Regions from separate parts of the Rhodopseudomonas sp. P1 genome, predicted to be linked through region 1. Evidence: predicted binding sites of a transcription regulator. Region 1 holds the regulator's gene; each other region holds the start of a gene.
What was found. Region 1 encodes LexA, which represses DNA repair genes until DNA is damaged. Its sites were predicted from a motif close to TGTTCNNNNTGTGTTCNG; they were not measured.
Positions count from the first base shown of each region.

Region 2: the regulator LexA is predicted to act here: its motif matches at 2,369-2,386, upstream of LRC39_RS09050 (ImuA family protein).
Region 3: the regulator LexA is predicted to act here: its motif matches at 2,329-2,346, upstream of LRC39_RS22155 (ribonuclease T2).

Region 1 covers NZ_CP088006.1:3,144,196-3,149,122, reverse strand. The annotation lists gene LRC39_RS14640 (ComEC/Rec2 family competence protein) at 1-1,831, shown strand, start outside; gene lexA (transcriptional repressor LexA) at 1,891-2,601, opposite strand; gene LRC39_RS14630 (molybdopterin molybdotransferase MoeA) at 2,778-3,989, opposite strand; gene LRC39_RS14625 (hypothetical protein) at 4,188-4,517, shown strand; gene arr (NAD(+)--rifampin ADP-ribosyltransferase) at 4,569-4,927, opposite strand, start outside.
Region 2 covers NZ_CP088006.1:1,948,796-1,953,722, forward strand. The annotation lists gene LRC39_RS09040 (UdgX family uracil-DNA binding protein) at 1-736, opposite strand, end outside; gene LRC39_RS09045 (putative DNA modification/repair radical SAM protein) at 1,027-2,277, opposite strand; gene LRC39_RS09050 (ImuA family protein) at 2,444-3,229, shown strand; gene LRC39_RS09055 (Y-family DNA polymerase) at 3,117-4,715, shown strand; gene LRC39_RS09060 (error-prone DNA polymerase) at 4,856-4,927, shown strand, end outside.
Region 3 covers NZ_CP088006.1:4,788,279-4,793,205, forward strand. The annotation lists gene LRC39_RS22145 (sugar O-acetyltransferase) at 1-500, opposite strand, end outside; gene LRC39_RS22150 (bifunctional riboflavin kinase/FAD synthetase) at 497-1,465, opposite strand; gene LRC39_RS22155 (ribonuclease T2) at 1,587-2,282, opposite strand; gene LRC39_RS22160 (hypothetical protein) at 2,387-2,848, opposite strand; gene LRC39_RS22165 (hypothetical protein) at 3,016-3,306, shown strand; gene LRC39_RS22170 (DUF3617 domain-containing protein) at 3,321-3,857, shown strand; gene LRC39_RS22175 (hypothetical protein) at 3,957-4,358, shown strand; gene LRC39_RS22180 (TonB-dependent receptor) at 4,478-4,927, shown strand, end outside.

The DNA of each region.
Region 1 (4,927 bases):
CACCGACCGCTTCGTTCTCCGCGTGACGCAGATGCAGGCGGCGCGGGCACCATCGCTGGAGCGGGTGCGGCTGTCGGTGAAGAAGGGAACGGCGCCTGCGGTCGGCAGCTTCGTGACGCTGAAGGCGCGGCTGCAGCCGCCGCTTCAGCCGCTGCGACCGGGCAGCTACGACTTCGCGCGCGATTTGTACTTCCAGGGCATCGCTGCGTCCGGCTTCGTGCTCGGTGCAATTACCACCGCCGAGCCGCCGCAGGATGGCGGCTGGCGCTTGCGCTACGCCGCGGTGATGCAGGGTCTGCGCGATGCGATCGACGCCCAAATCCGCGCGTCGCTGGGCGGCGATCCGCGCGCGATCGCCACCGCGCTGCTCACAGGTAAGCGAGACGCGATCTCGACCCCGGTGAACGATGCGATGTTCATCTCCGGTCTCGGTCACGTGCTGTCGATCTCCGGCTATCACATGGCGGTGGTGGCCGGCGTGGTGTTCTTCGCGCTCCGCGCCCTGCTGGCGCTGATCCCGCGGCTGACCGTGACGTTTCCGATCAAGAAGGTCGCGGCCGCGGTCGCGCTGATGGCGGCCGCGTTCTATCTGGCGCTGTCGGGCGCGGAAGTCGCGACCCAGCGCAGCTTTCTGATGACCGCGGTGGTGCTGATCGCCGTGATGGTCGACCGCCGCGCAATCACGTTCCGGACGCTGGCGCTGGCCGCACTGGTCGTGCTGCTGATCGCGCCGGAAGCGTTGGTGCATCCGAGCTTCCAGATGTCGTTCGCGGCCACACTCGGCCTGGTCGCGCTGGTACAGATCGGCATGCCGGCGCTGTTCGCGCAGGCCGATAGTTCGACTGCTGCGCGGGTGGCGCTGTGGGGCGGGCGGGAGATTGCGCTGCTTGCGCTGGCCTCGCTGGTCGCCGGCTTCGCGACGATGCCGTACGCGGCCTATCACTTCCACCGCATCACGCCCTATGGCGTGCTCAGCAATCTGGCGGCCATGCCGGTGGTGTCGGCGATCGTGATGCCGGCGGGGCTGCTCGGGCTCGCGGCGATGCCGTTCGGGCTCGATGCGCCGTTCTGGCGGATCATGGAACTCGGGATCGACTGGATGATCCTGGTCGCCCAATGGGTGGCGTCGCTGCCCGGCGCGGTCGGCCGCGTGACCGCGTTCGGTAGCGGCCCCTTGCTCGTCGCCTCGCTCGGTATCGTGATGCTCGGTCTGCTGCGCTCGCCGCTGCGCTGGGGCGGGGCGTTCGGCGTTGGCGTCGCCATCGCCTGGGCGGCGCTGACGCCGCAGCCGGAGGTACTGATTGCCGGCGACGGCAGGCAGGTCGCGGTGCGCGGCGCCGACGGCCGGCTGCACCTGATGCAAAGCGGCGCGGATACCTTTCGGCTGAAGGAGTGGCTCGCCGCCGATGCCGATTCCCGCGCCCCGGATGCAGCGTCGCTGCGCGCCGGCGTCTCCTGCGATCCGGACGGCTGTGTCACGCCGCTCGCCGACGGACGGCTGGTGGCACTGTCGCTCCGGCCCGACGGGCTCGCCGACGATTGCGCCCGTGCGGTGCTGATCGTCACCGCCGGCCAGCCGCCGCCGGATTGTGCCGCACGGGTGATCGGCCGGGACGAATTGCAGGCGAATGGCGCGCTGGCGCTGCGGCGGAGCGGAAATGATCCAGGGCTGTTCGTGGCGGAGGCCGCCCGACCTCGCGGCCAGAGCCGGCCCTGGGCTCCAGCGGCCGCGGCGGCGACGGACGCGGCTATCTCGACCGAACCTTCAAGCCGTCGCCGTGCGCCGATCGACGCCACGCCGGCGCCGCAGGACCAGGTGGGCGACGAGTAGGACGCAAAGGTCCGCACGCCGACGGCAGAGCGGGCGATCAGCTCTGCCCGCTGCGCGCCTCAATACTTGCGGTACAGCCCAATCAGCTTGCCCTGGATGCGGACGCGGTTCGGCGGCAGGATCCGTACCTCATAGGCGGCGTTGGCCGGCTCCAGCGCGATCGAGGCGCCGCGGCGGCGGAAGCGCTTCAGCGTGGCTTCCTCTTCGTCGATCAGCGCCACCACGATGTCGCCGGTGTCGGCGATGTCGTTCTTCTGGATCAGCGCCATGTCGCCATCGAGGATGCCGGCTTCGACCATCGAGTCGCCGCGCACTTCCAGCGCGTAGTGTTCGCCGCTGCCGAGCATGTCGGCCGGCACGCTGATAGTGTGGCTGCGGCTTTGCAAGGCTTCGATCGGCGTACCGGCCGCAATCCGGCCCATCACCGGCACCGCGACGCTGCCGCGATCGTGGTCATCCTCGGCCGGCGCCGGGCTCGGCGGCCGCACCTTGCCGAGATTGCCTTCGATCACGCTCGGGGTGAAACCGCGCCGGCTGTTGCCGGGCATCCCGCCGGTGTCGGGCAGCTTGATGACTTCGATCGCGCGGGCGCGGTTGGGCAGCCGCCGGATGAAGCCGCGCTCTTCCAGCGCAGTGATCAGGCGATGAATGCCGGACTTCGAACGGAGGTCGAGCGCATCCTTCATCTCGTCGAAGGACGGCGGCACGCCGGCCTCCTTCAGTCGCTCGTTGATGAATTTCAACAGCTCAAACTGCTTGCGGGTCAGCATCGGCAAATCCCCAGTCGGCGATGATGTGCCGGTTCGAGGTGCGTTTCGGTTCGGGCCACGAGCCCTTGTGAGAGCGTCATCGTCGCCGAATCTCGAAAACAAATCATGAACGGACACTATCTGTTCGGGGTGTGTTCCGCAACCTCTTAATCGAAATCTAGGATTTTCACGGGTCGCTATAGCGGGAGCTTAAGGATGACGCAGGGTGAACCGGCCGGTGCCGCCGGCGCGAAAGCCGGGCGCACGATCAGCGCTTCCGCGGTCGCCAGCCGTGCCAGCAGCGACGAATCCTGGCTGTCGACCGGAGTGGCGATCTGCCGTCCGGTTTGGTCGCGTGACAGCGTGGCGCGCAGATAGTCTTCGCGCTGATCGTTGCCGGGAAGGTCCGCGCCGAGCAGCGCCGGCTCGCGGACATGCCTTGGCTTGCTCATGCCGCACAGCGCGCGGATCAGCGGCACCATGAACAGCACCGCGCAGACGTAGGACGACACCGGATTGCCGGGCAGGCCGATCACCCGCATCGGGCCGAGATGACCGTGCATCATCGGCTTGCCCGGGCGCATCGCGATCTTCCAGAACGCGATCGTGGTGCCTTCGGCTTCCAGCGCGCCCTTGACCAGATCATGGTCGCCGGCCGATGCGCCGCCGGTGGTGACGAGCAGATCGACGCCGAAATCGCGCGCCTGCCGGATCGCGGCCTGGGTCGCTTCCAGCGTGTCGGCGGCGATGCCGAGGTCGATCACGTCGGCGCCCTCGGCGTGCGCCAGCGCACGTAGCGCGTAGCCGTTGGAATAGACGATCTGGCCGGGGGCGGGTGTCGTGCCCGGCATCACCAGCTCATCGCCGGTGGCGAGCATCGCCAGCCGCGGGCGGCGATGCACCGGCAGCGCCGCGTGGTTCATGCCGGCCGCAAGCGCGAGGTCGCGGTCGCTGAGCCGGTGGCCCTGGCGCAGCAGAACCTGGCTCTCCTTGAAATCGATTCCGGCCGGGCGGATGTGACGGCCGGATTTGACCGCTTCGTTGACGGTGACGCGGTCGCCGTCGCGCACGGTGTCTTCCTGGATCACCACGGCGTCCGAACCGTCCGGCACCACGCCGCCGGTGAAGATGCGCAGCGCCTCGCCTGGGCCGATGCCGATCGTCGAGGGGCGGCCGGCCGCGATCTCCCCGATCACCCGGAGCGTTGCAGGTGTCGCCGCCACGTCCGCAGCGCGCACCGCGTAGCCGTCCATTGCCGACATCGCCTGGGGCGGCTGGGTCCGCAGCGCTGCGAGATCGCGCGCCAGCACGCGGCGGTGAGCGTCCTCGATCGCGACCAGCTCGGTGTCGAGCCCGTGCGCACCAGCCAGTACCGCGGCCAGCGCGTCGTCGACCGGCATCAGAGCCATCGGGCTTCTCCCTCGCAGGCGAGTTGAAATCGAACCGTCACGATCCGGCTTTAGGTGGCGCGCGGCGCCCGCGCAAGATGCGCTCGGAGTCTACGGCGAGCGCGGCGTCCCGCCGCGTCGGCCTAAATCATTATTGTCGAACCGTCGTCTTCGCCTGTACGACCGGTTCCAGGCATCGAGCGGACGTGGAGCGCGCAGATGGAAGATTTCCCGAAATGGTTCCTGCGGATCATGGTCGTGGTCGGCATCATCGCGTTCGGCTCGGTGTATTGGATGCGCCACGACTGGAGCAAAGGCTGGGCGCCGTCGTTTAACGCCGGCGACTACGGCCCGCCGTCCGCATCCGCGCCTGAGCCTGCAGCGGCCCCTGCAGCCGCGCCGGCCGCAGCTTCGAGCGAAGCCGCGCGGCCTGCGGCAGCGCCGAGCGCGCAGCCGAGCCGTGCGTCCACGCCGTGCCAGCCGATCGGCCGCACCGCGAAGGGCGAGCTGGTGTACTCGATGGATTGCCGGGCGCTGCCGGCGCAGTAACGGACGGTCGCGGCGTTGCGCGCGAGCGCACGCCGCCGTGCTTCTGAAGCGCTAATCGATGATCTCGGCGCCTTCGGCGCTGAGGCGGGCGAGACCGTCCTTCATCTGCTGCACGCGCTCCGGCGGGTGGCCCTGCCATTTGGTCACTTCGGCGACGATGCGCAGCGGATGTTTCGAGCGATAGGACAGCGTCGGGTTGCCGGGAAACTTCTTGTCGGTGAGATTGGGGTCGTCTTCGAACGGGCCGGTCGGCTCGACCACATAGATCCGCTGCGGCGCATCGCCGGCGGCGAGCTCGGCGCCCCAGATCGCAGCGTCCAGCGTGCCGGAGAAATACACCCAGGACAGCGGCGCTACGGTGGTGAAGTTGGACTGGTAGCCGACCACGATCAGCTCGCCGGGACCGAGAT
Region 2 (4,927 bases), 1.2 Mb from region 1:
TCTTCGGCATCTCGGCCTGCATCGCCTTGGTCTTCAGCCGCGCCGGATTGAAGATGCTGGCGTAGTAGGTGAGCCAGGTTTCTTCGAGGCGATCCTCGGACGGCGCCATCGCCTTGATGACGCCGGGCGTGATCGCAATCGCATGACCGTCCCAATGCGCGCAGACGTCAGGCGTCAGGATCGACCATTCCATGTCGGCGAAGCGCCGCGCGAAGAATGGCGCAGCGAGCTCGACGATATGGTGCTCGGGCTCGAACCAGGCGACATAGCGCGACTTGGGTTCGCGGCCGATCTCGCGGAAGCGGACGAAGGCGTGCATCTTGTGCTCGTCGCGCCGCACCGCCTTGGCCATCGCCTGCAGCCGCGCCACGTCCGGATCGGTCGCTACCTGCAGCAGCTCGGGATTAGTCCGCAGCCGCCACAATAATTGATAAAGATATGCGAAGCGCTGCGGATCGCGGTGCAGGATCGCGACTTGCGACAGCTCGATGAAGCGGGCGGGGACGTTGAACGTCTGCGCGGGGGTAGGCGATTGGGGAGACTGTGTGAACGGCGCGGCCGTTTCAGCAAGACGCCCCGCATCCGGCGACAGCTCCTGCGCATCGAACAGCTCCGGCTCGTCGCCGGCTACGGTCCATGTGATATCTGCCGGTGCCACGTCCGCCAGCACCAGCTCCCGCGCCGCCTTGCGCCAGCCGCCAAAATCGGTGTCGCTGTCGAGCCGGATGCGGTGCATGTGCCTTTGGTTGCCCAGACTGTTAGTCAATTCCTGTGCGCGTGCTACTTGGCACTATCCTCATCCTGAGGAGCCGCGGCGAAGCCCGAAGGGTTTCGTCGTGGCGTCTCGAAGGATGGCCCAAGGGTGTGACTTCATCCTTCGAGACGGCTGCTGCGCAGCCTCCTCAGGATGAGGTCGCGCTTGTAGCTAATCACCCATCCCCGTCATTGCGAGCGAAGCGAAGCAATCCAGCTCAGTGCAAAGTGCTGGATTGCTTCGTCGCTTCGCTCCTCGCAATGACGACACCCTCAAAACCCAAATCCCAGTTGCTGCGCCTTCGGCCGAAACCGCTCCGCCAGTCGTGCGGCGTCGAGCTGGGTGCTCGGCGGGCGGTGGTCGGGGAGAACGATGAACGGCAGCGCCTTGTTCCTTGGGATGTGGAGTTTGGCGAGGTCCGAGCTGCGGATCGCGCTGTGGCGGCGGGTGTCGATGATGCGGTCGACCGCCTTGCGGCCGAAGCCGGGAATGCGCAGCAGTTCCTCGCGGCTGGCGCGGTTGACGTCGAGCGGGAAGCGCTCGCGATGGCGCAGCGCCCAGGCCAGTTTCGGATCCATCTCCAGCGACAGCATCCCGGCGGCGGGATCGATGATTTCGCCGGCGTCGAAGCCGTAGAACCGCATCAGCCAGTCGGCTTGGTACAGCCGATGTTCGCGCACCAGGGGTGGCGCCTGCAGCGGCAGCGCCCGGCTGGAATCCGGGATCGGGCTGAATGCCGAGTAGTACACCCGCTTCAGATTGTACGAGCCGTAGAGGTTGGCGCTGGTGTTGAGGATGGTCTGGTCGGTAGCGCTGTCGGCGCCGACGATCATCTGCGTGCTCTGGCCGGCCGGCGCGAAGCGCGGCGGCTTGGCGCGGGTGGGGGTCTTCCGTGCCTCGGCCTTGGCCTCGGTCGCTTCATCCAGCTTCAGCCGCAGCCGCCCCATGGTGCGGCGGATGGCGCGGACGTTCTTCTCCGGCGCCAATTGAGCGAGGCTGTTCTCCTCCGGCATCTCGATATTGATGCTGAGCCGGTCCGCATAGCGGCCGGCCTTGGCGATCAGCGCGTCGTCGGCTTCCGGGATCGTCTTCAGATGAATGTAGCCGCGGAAGTGATGCTCCTCCCGGAGGCGCCGCGCCACTTCGACGATCTGCTCCATGGTGTAGTCGGCGCTGCGGATGATGCCCGAGGATAGAAACAGCCCCTCGATGTAGTTGCGGCGATAGAAGTCGAGCGTGAGCTGCACCACCTCACCCACGGTGAAGCGGGCGCGCGGCACGTTCGACGACGCACGGTTGACGCAATACAGGCAATCGTAGGCGCAGGCGTTGGTGAGCAGAACCTTGAGCAGGGAGATGCAGCGGCCGTCCGGCGCATAAGAATGACAGATGCCCATGCCGGGCGCGGTCGAGCCCAGCCCCTTGCCGCCCTGGCTGTCGCGTTTCTCCGTCCCGCTGGAGGCGCAGGAGGCGTCGTATTTCGCCGCGTCCGCCAGGATGGCCAGCTTGCGCTGCACGTCCATGCTTGGAATCTCCTTGATTCATCTCGCGAAAAAATTTGCCCCAAGACCTCGGTGCGATCCCGATTGACTCCGCCGGGGAGCAGGGATTTATTAGAACATATCATGAACAAATGAGCCGGCAACGGGTTCATCGAATCCGAAACGGCAACGGAAAAAGGAGCGGCGCATGGATAGCGCCCGCCTCGGTATGCTTGCGCGCCTGCAGGGCGAAATCGACCGGCTCGAAAGCGGGACGGCGGAGACGCTGCGCCGCGTGCCACTCGGCCATGACGGCGTGGATGCGGTGCTGCACGGCGGCCTGATGCAGGGCGCGCTGCACGAAGTGTTCTGCGATGGCCGTCACGCCTCTGCTGCAACCGGCTTCGTCGCCGGCGTGGCGCAGCGTCTCGCCGAGGCGCGGTTTCTATTGTGGATCCGCCAGGATTTTTCCGCGCGCGAGAACGGTGACCTGGCGATGGAGGGGCTGGCCGAACTCGGCTTCGACCCGCGCCGCTTGGTGATGGTGCGCGCCCATGATGCCGACAGCGCGCTCCGCGCCGCCGCCGATGCGCTGGCCTGCAACGGGCTCGGCGCGGTGATCACCGAATTGTGGGGCGAGACCCGCGCGTTCGATTCCGTCGCCTCGCGAAAACTGACGCTGGCGGCGCAGCAGTCCGGCGTCACCGCGCTGATGCTGCGGATCGCCGCTGCGCCGCAGGCTTCGACCGCGGAGACCCGCTGGGTGATCCGCGCGGCGCCTTCGCCGCCGATCGAAGGCTGGGGCGCACCGGTGCTCGACACCTCCCTTGTTCGCAATCGTCGCGGCCAGACCGGCCGCTGGATCATGGAATGGAATTGTGATGCGTGCCGCTTCCGTGAACCGCAGGCGTATCCTCGGCCTTTGGCTGCCGAGGCTTTCGACCGATCGGGTCGAACGGGCCTTGCCGCAGGCGAGCACCGGCTCGCCGGCTGATGCTGCGCCTCCACCGCGTGTCGTCGCCGCCAAGCGCGACAACGCGCTGGTGGTTGTCGGGTGCGATGCGCGCGCCAGCCGCGGCGGCGTGATGCCCGGAATGCCGCTCGCCACCGTGCGGGCGATGCATCCGGCGGTCGATGTCATCGACCACGACCCGCATGCCGATGCGGCGCTGCTGAATGCGATTGCCGATTGGTGCGATCGTTTCACGCCGCTGGTGGCGCTCGACGGTGCCGACGGGCTGCTGCTCGACATCACCGGTTGCGGGCATCTGTTCGGCGACGAGGCCAAGCTGCTGAACACGCTGACCGCGGCGCTGACGCGGCAAGGCTTTGCGGTCAGCGCCGCGATCGCCGGCACCGCGGTGGCGGCGAGGGCGCTGACCCGTGGCGGCTCCGGCCTGATCGTCGCGCCGGGCGAAGAGCTGCGCGCGGTGGCGCCGCTGCCGGTAGCGGCCCTCGGTGTCGATGACGCGATCGTCCGCGGCCTGCGCCGCGCCGGGTTCAAGACCGTCGGTGAGGTGCTGGCGCGGCAGCCGACCGAACTCGCCGCAAGGTTCGGTGAAGGCTTCGTCGCGGTGCTGCGCCAGGCGACCGGCGAAGACGACGCGCCGATCTCGCCGCGGCGGCCGGCACCGGACTACGTGGTCGACAAGAATTTTCCCGAACCGGTTGCCACCACCGAGGTCATTCTGCCGACGCTGCTGGCGCTGGCGCGGCTGCTGATCGCCGCGATGGAGCGGAGCGGCAAAGGCGCGCGCCAGCTCACCGCGAGCTTCTTCCGCAGCGATGGCGCGGTGCGCAGCATCAGCGTCGAAACCGGACAGCCGGTGACGCGGGTCGAGGTGGTGCAGCGGCTGTTCGCCGAGAAGCTCGACGCGCTTGCCGATCCGCTCGATCCCGGCTTCGGCTATGATCTGATCCGGCTCGCCGCCAGCGTCAGCGTGTCTGTCGCCGAGGCGCAGCGCGGTTTCGACACCACCGCGCATCAGGCCGAGGATGTCGCCTTGCTGGCCGATACGCTGGCGGCGCGGCTCGGCGCGCGGCGGGTAGTGCGCTATCTGCCGCAGGATACGCATATCCCGGAACGCGCCGCGCTGGCCGTGCCGGTGCAGTATTGTCCGCCGGACGCCGGCGATGCGCCGTGGCCGGAGCGCGCCGACGAGCCGCCGCTGCGCCCGTTGCGGCTGCTCCAGCCGCCCGAGCCGATCGACGTGATGGCCGGCACGCCGGACGATCCGCCGGCGAAATTCACCTGGCGCCGCGTCCTTCATCGCGTCGTCCGTGCCGAGGGCCCGGAGCGCATCGCCATGGAATGGTGGCGCGCCGCCGAGCCCGGCCTGACCCGCGATTACTTCCGCATCGAAGACGAAGCCGGCGCGCGGTTCTGGGTGTATCGCGACGGCCTCTACAATGTCGAAGCGACGCCCCAGCCCGACGGCACCGGCCAGCCGCGCTGGTATATGCATGGGTTATTTGCGTGAGGGATAGGCGAGGGCGAGTGCGTATGCGTCCAGCCTCTCCCGTCATGCGACGAAGCAATCCAGCGCCGTGCACTGAGCTGGATTGCTTCGCTTCGCTCGCAATGACGAATCTAACGACTGAATTTTGAATCGAGACGCCCATGAGCGTGCCGCGCTACGCCGAGATCGGCGTCACCACCAATTTTTCGTTCCTCGAAGGCGGCTCGCATCCG
Region 3 (4,927 bases), 1.6 Mb from region 1:
TCGCGGGTCACAACGCTGCCGGCCCCGATCACGGCGCCGTCGCCGATGCTGATGCCGGGCAGGATAATGGCACCGCCGCCGATCCAGACGTCGGCCCCGATCGTCACCGGGCGGCCGAATTCCAGGCCCTCGCGGCGGGTGGCGGCGTCGCGCGGGTGGTCGGCCGCGTAGATCTGCACCGCCGGACCGATCTGGGTGCGGTCGCCGATCCGGACCGGCATGATGTCCAGGATCACGCAGTTGAAATTGAGGAAGACGTTGTCGCCGAGGAAGATGTTGTAGCCGCAGTCGCAGAAGAACGGTGGCCGCACCACCGCGCTCTTGCCGACATGGCCGAAATGCTCGGACAGCAGCACGTGCCGCTCCGCCGCCGGCAGCGCGCCCGAGGCGTTGTAGCGGACGATCCAGGCCTTGTTGGCGGCCTCGTCGGCGGCGAGCTCCGGGCTGCCGGGGCGATACAGCTCGCCCGCCAGCATCTTCTCCTTCTCGGTCTGGTTCATCGCAGCGTGCCGAGCTTGGGGAACGCGCCGTGGTCGGCGGCGAGCGCCGCGCGGGCGCGGGCGGAGTCGTCGTCCATCTGCCGGATCAGCGCCTCGATGCTCTCGAACTTCTCTTCATCGCGGATGAAGGCGATGAAGGCGACATCGAGCGTTTCGCCGTACAGCGGCTCATTGAAATCGAACACGAACACTTCGAGCAGCGGCGCGCCGTTGTCGAAGGTCGGGCGGCGGCCGAAATTCGCCACCGCGTCGTAGTGCTTACCGCCGCGGCCGACCCGCACCGCATAGATGCCGTGCTTCAGGCTGCACTCCGGATCGAGCTTGATATTGGCGGTCGGATAGCCGAGGTCGCGGCCGCGCTTGTCGCCATGGATCACCTCCCCGGTGACGAACCACGGCCCACCGAGCATCTCGGTGGCGGCAGCGATGTGGCCCTCCTCCAGGCATTTGCGGATCGCGCTCGACGACACCGGATGGTCGCCGAAATCGACATGCGGCTGAACGTCGACCTCGATCCCGAGCGACGGCGCTTCGGCGACCAGCATCGAGGGCGAGCCGCCGCGGCCCTTGCCGAAATGGAAATCGTAGCCGATCGCGATGCCCTGCACCCCGAGCCGGCCGATCAGCTCGTGCTGGATGAAATCGTGCGCCGTGGTCGACGCTCGCCGCGCGTCGAAGCTGAGGATCACCGCGCCGTCGAGCCCGGTGCCGGCCAGCAGCCGCAGCTTGGCGGTCTCGTCGGTGAGCCGGAATTGCGGCACGTCGGGGCTGAAGAACTTGCGCGGATGCGGCTCGAACGTCACCGCCAGAGCCGGCGCCTTCTTGATCCGCGCCATGTCGAGGCAGGCGCCAATCACGGCACGGTGGCCGCGGTGGACGCCGTCGAAATTGCCCATCGCCACCACCGCGCCCTTGGGGATCACGGCCGTCGGCGTATCGTCGCGGATTACGGCAAAGCCTGTCATTTGGGATTCAGTTCATCGCGTTCAGGAAGGACCCGGACCGTGACGCGGAGCCGCGCGCGGTGTCAAGCCATCGTGCGGCCTGGGACACCTTCGGGAAGGTCTGAAGCGAGGCGCCGGGGACTCAGCCGCCACGCAGCGGCGGGACTTCGAGCTGGTCGCGGCGGCAGGCGCGGCGGTCGATTTCCTCGCAGGCCCGGAATTGCAGATCCTTGCTCATGCAGATCCGCACCTCGCTGAGCCGCTTGCGGTCGCACATCACCGCAATCGCCGAATTCGACAGGCCCGGATTGACCTTGATGAAGGCGGCCTCGACCTCGTCGGCGGTGACGGTGCGCGGCTCCTTGGCGTCGATGAAGTCGGGCGGAATCCGCACCGCGGCGCGGGCCTTGCGGATCTGCTCGAAATAGCCGCGCTGCGACAGCCCTGCGCAGGTGCCGTGCTTGTCCCACTCGTTATAGATCAGCCCCGGCGCCGGCATCAGGTCGAGCATCGAGTCGACGATGCGGCGGTCGAGCCGCGGCGCGGGACGCTCGCAGTATTCCGGAAAGCCGCGCTCGTATTGCGGCCACAGCCCGTGGACCACGAAGGCGAACGGCCGGCCGCCGCACTGCAGCTGCTGGGAGCGGCCGCTGAGGCCGCGCTCGGACGCCTGCTCGCAATAGGACGGCGACCACGACAGCGCCAGCACGTAGAAATCGAACGCACCGGGCGCATTCTGGCGGCGGTCCTGCGCCTCGGCTGCGGCCGAGGTGAACAGAGCCCCAACCACCGCGCAGGCGGCGATCAGCGACCGTCGTCGACGTAGAAATCCAAGCATGTGACAGGGCCCTGCTGCTGGAAGTGCGAAAAGCCTACCAGGACTCAGGAACGTTTCAAGAACGCAAATGGTCGATAGCGCCGCGGTTCAGCGCAGCGCGCCGCTCAGGGCTTGGCGGCCTTGCAGGCCGGATTGAACGCCCAATTGCGGTCGACGCCGACGACGCAGAACTCGACGCCATCGGTGAAGCCGGCGAGACCGCCATCCTCGATGACCGAGAAATACACCGGACGGGTCTTGCCGTCGTTCAGCAGCGCGTCGGCGGCGCAAAAGCGGCGCGGAATGTTGTCGCTCTGCCAGGGGCGGAACGCGACGTCGCGGACCTTCGCATACGCAGTGATGCGCAGATCCGAATTCCAGAAGGTGCCTTCCTTCTCGGCGAACTGGTGGGTGATCGACGGCAGCGCCGCTTCGCACGGCGGCAGATTGCCGTCATAGCGCGGGCCGGACAGCCAGAAGTTCATCTCCAGCGGATTGGCCGCCTGAGCGGTGGGCGCCAGCGCGAACAGGCCAAGCAGGGCCGCGACCGCGGCGACGGGCGTTTTCAACGTCGAAATGAATCGCATGGCTCATCCACCGGAATTCGATGCGGCGGACGGTGCCGCGAAGCCATGCCAAGGTCAAGTGCGGGCCGGCCACACCTCGGCAGAACCCCACGCGGAACGCGGGGCGTGTTCTTTCCATTCTCATGGCGGCGTTCTAGACTCGAACGCAGCGATAGAGGGAGATCACGATGCGATTGATGGGGGCTGCCGGCTTGGCCGTTCTGGGTGCGGTGCTGGCAAGCACGGCGGCGCGCGCCGATTATGTGCCGCCGTTCAAGGGCAATGATACCGGCGGAATCATCTCCACCAGCCTGATCGGCCACGCCGACGTCCGCGCCATGGCGGTCGATCACTGCGCCCGCTACGGCAAGGTGGTGAAGCTGCTCGGCGTGCAGGCCAATTACGGCGGCTACATCTCGTTCGCGTGCCGCTGGGTGCCGTATGGCGCCGACGAGCGGCCGCTGCGCACCAAATACTGATCGGAGCCGCAGCGATGAGCCGTCGCCATCCGTCTCGCATCTGGCTGCTTTCCCTGCTGCTCGCCGCGCCAGTGACGGCGGCGCAGGCGATCGACCTGCCGACCCGCAAGCCGGGACTGTGGGAGCTGAAGATGCAGGGCTCCGGCTCCGGGCAGAACGTCGCGATCCAGCACTGCACCGACGAGACCATCGACAAGAAGATGAACGCGGCGGTGCAGCCGCTGGCCACCGAAGCCTGCTCAGCGCCGACGATCCAGAAGACCGCGACCGGCTACACCAATGACTCGGTGTGCAAGGTCGCCGGAATGACCACGACCTCGCACGCCGAGATCACCGGTGACTTCAATTCGGCCTACACGGTCAAGGTGGCATCGCATAACGAGAACCCGCTGCCCGGCGTTCCCAAGGAGTCCGCCACGACGCTGGAAGCGAAATGGCTCGGCCCCTGCAAGGACGGCCAGAAGCCCGGCGACATCGTGATGCCGGGCGGGATCAAGATGAACATCGCCGACATGGACAAGCTGAAGGCGCTGTTGCCGAAGTCGAAGTGACGGCCGCGGAAGCTGGCGCAAAAGTCACACCCGCCGACCTTCGCCGGGACCTCCGTTGACAGCGGAGGCGCTTGCCGCAATGTTACATTGTAACGTTGCATGGCGGGGGACGACGCCGGCACCGTGAGAGGCTGGGGCGGCATGGATTGGGCGCGGACGAACATCCGGTGGGGCGCACGGCTGGCGTTGATCGCGCTCGCCCTGCAGTTCGCCGCCGCGTTCGGCCACTTCCACGGCTTCGAACCGCCTGCGCTGCAGATTGCCCAGGCCGACTCGGCCAATGGCCCAGCCGAACCCGATACCGACCATCATCATCCCGGCGTCGACCTCTGCGCGATCTGCGCAGTCGTCTCGATGGCCAGCCTGGCGCTGGCCGCGACGCCGCCGGCGCTGCCGCCGCAGCAGGCGCATTCCTTCCATTACCGCCTCGCCGTCCTCGACGACGCCGAATTGTCGTCACCGCCCGCCGGCTTTCAACCGCGCGGCCCCCCTTTGTCCTGACCGCCGATCCCTTGTGAATGCCGCGCCGAGCCGGTCTCCGGCGGCGCGCGGGCCAACGTGATCGATCTGCGTCGCCGCAGATCCCGGCTCCGCTGCGAGCCGGCAGTCAGGACAGAACCATGTCATCTCGCCTCAAGACCGGGCTGCTGCTCGGCACCGCAACGCTCGCCGTGTGCAGCACCGGCGCGCCGGCCGCGCGCGCCCAAACCGCCCTTCCCGAAGTCACCGTCACGGCGCCGAGCCCGATTCAGCGCCGCCACCACACCGAAGCGAAGCCGCGTCCGGCGACGCGCGTCGCGGCTCCGGCGAGGCAGCGCGGCCCCGCACCGGCCGAAACGCCGCCCGTCGCCCAGGCCACCCCGGCGCCGCAGCCTGGCATCCTGCCGATCGTCACCGACCAGTTCGCCACCGTCACGGTGGTGCCGAACGAAGAAATCCGCCGCAGCGGCGGCGGCACGCTCGGCGACCTGCTCGGCAACAAACCGGGCATCAGCGCCTCGCAATACGCGCCCGGCGGCGCCAGCCGCCCGATCATCCGCGGCCTCGACGTCAACCGTGTCAGCATCATC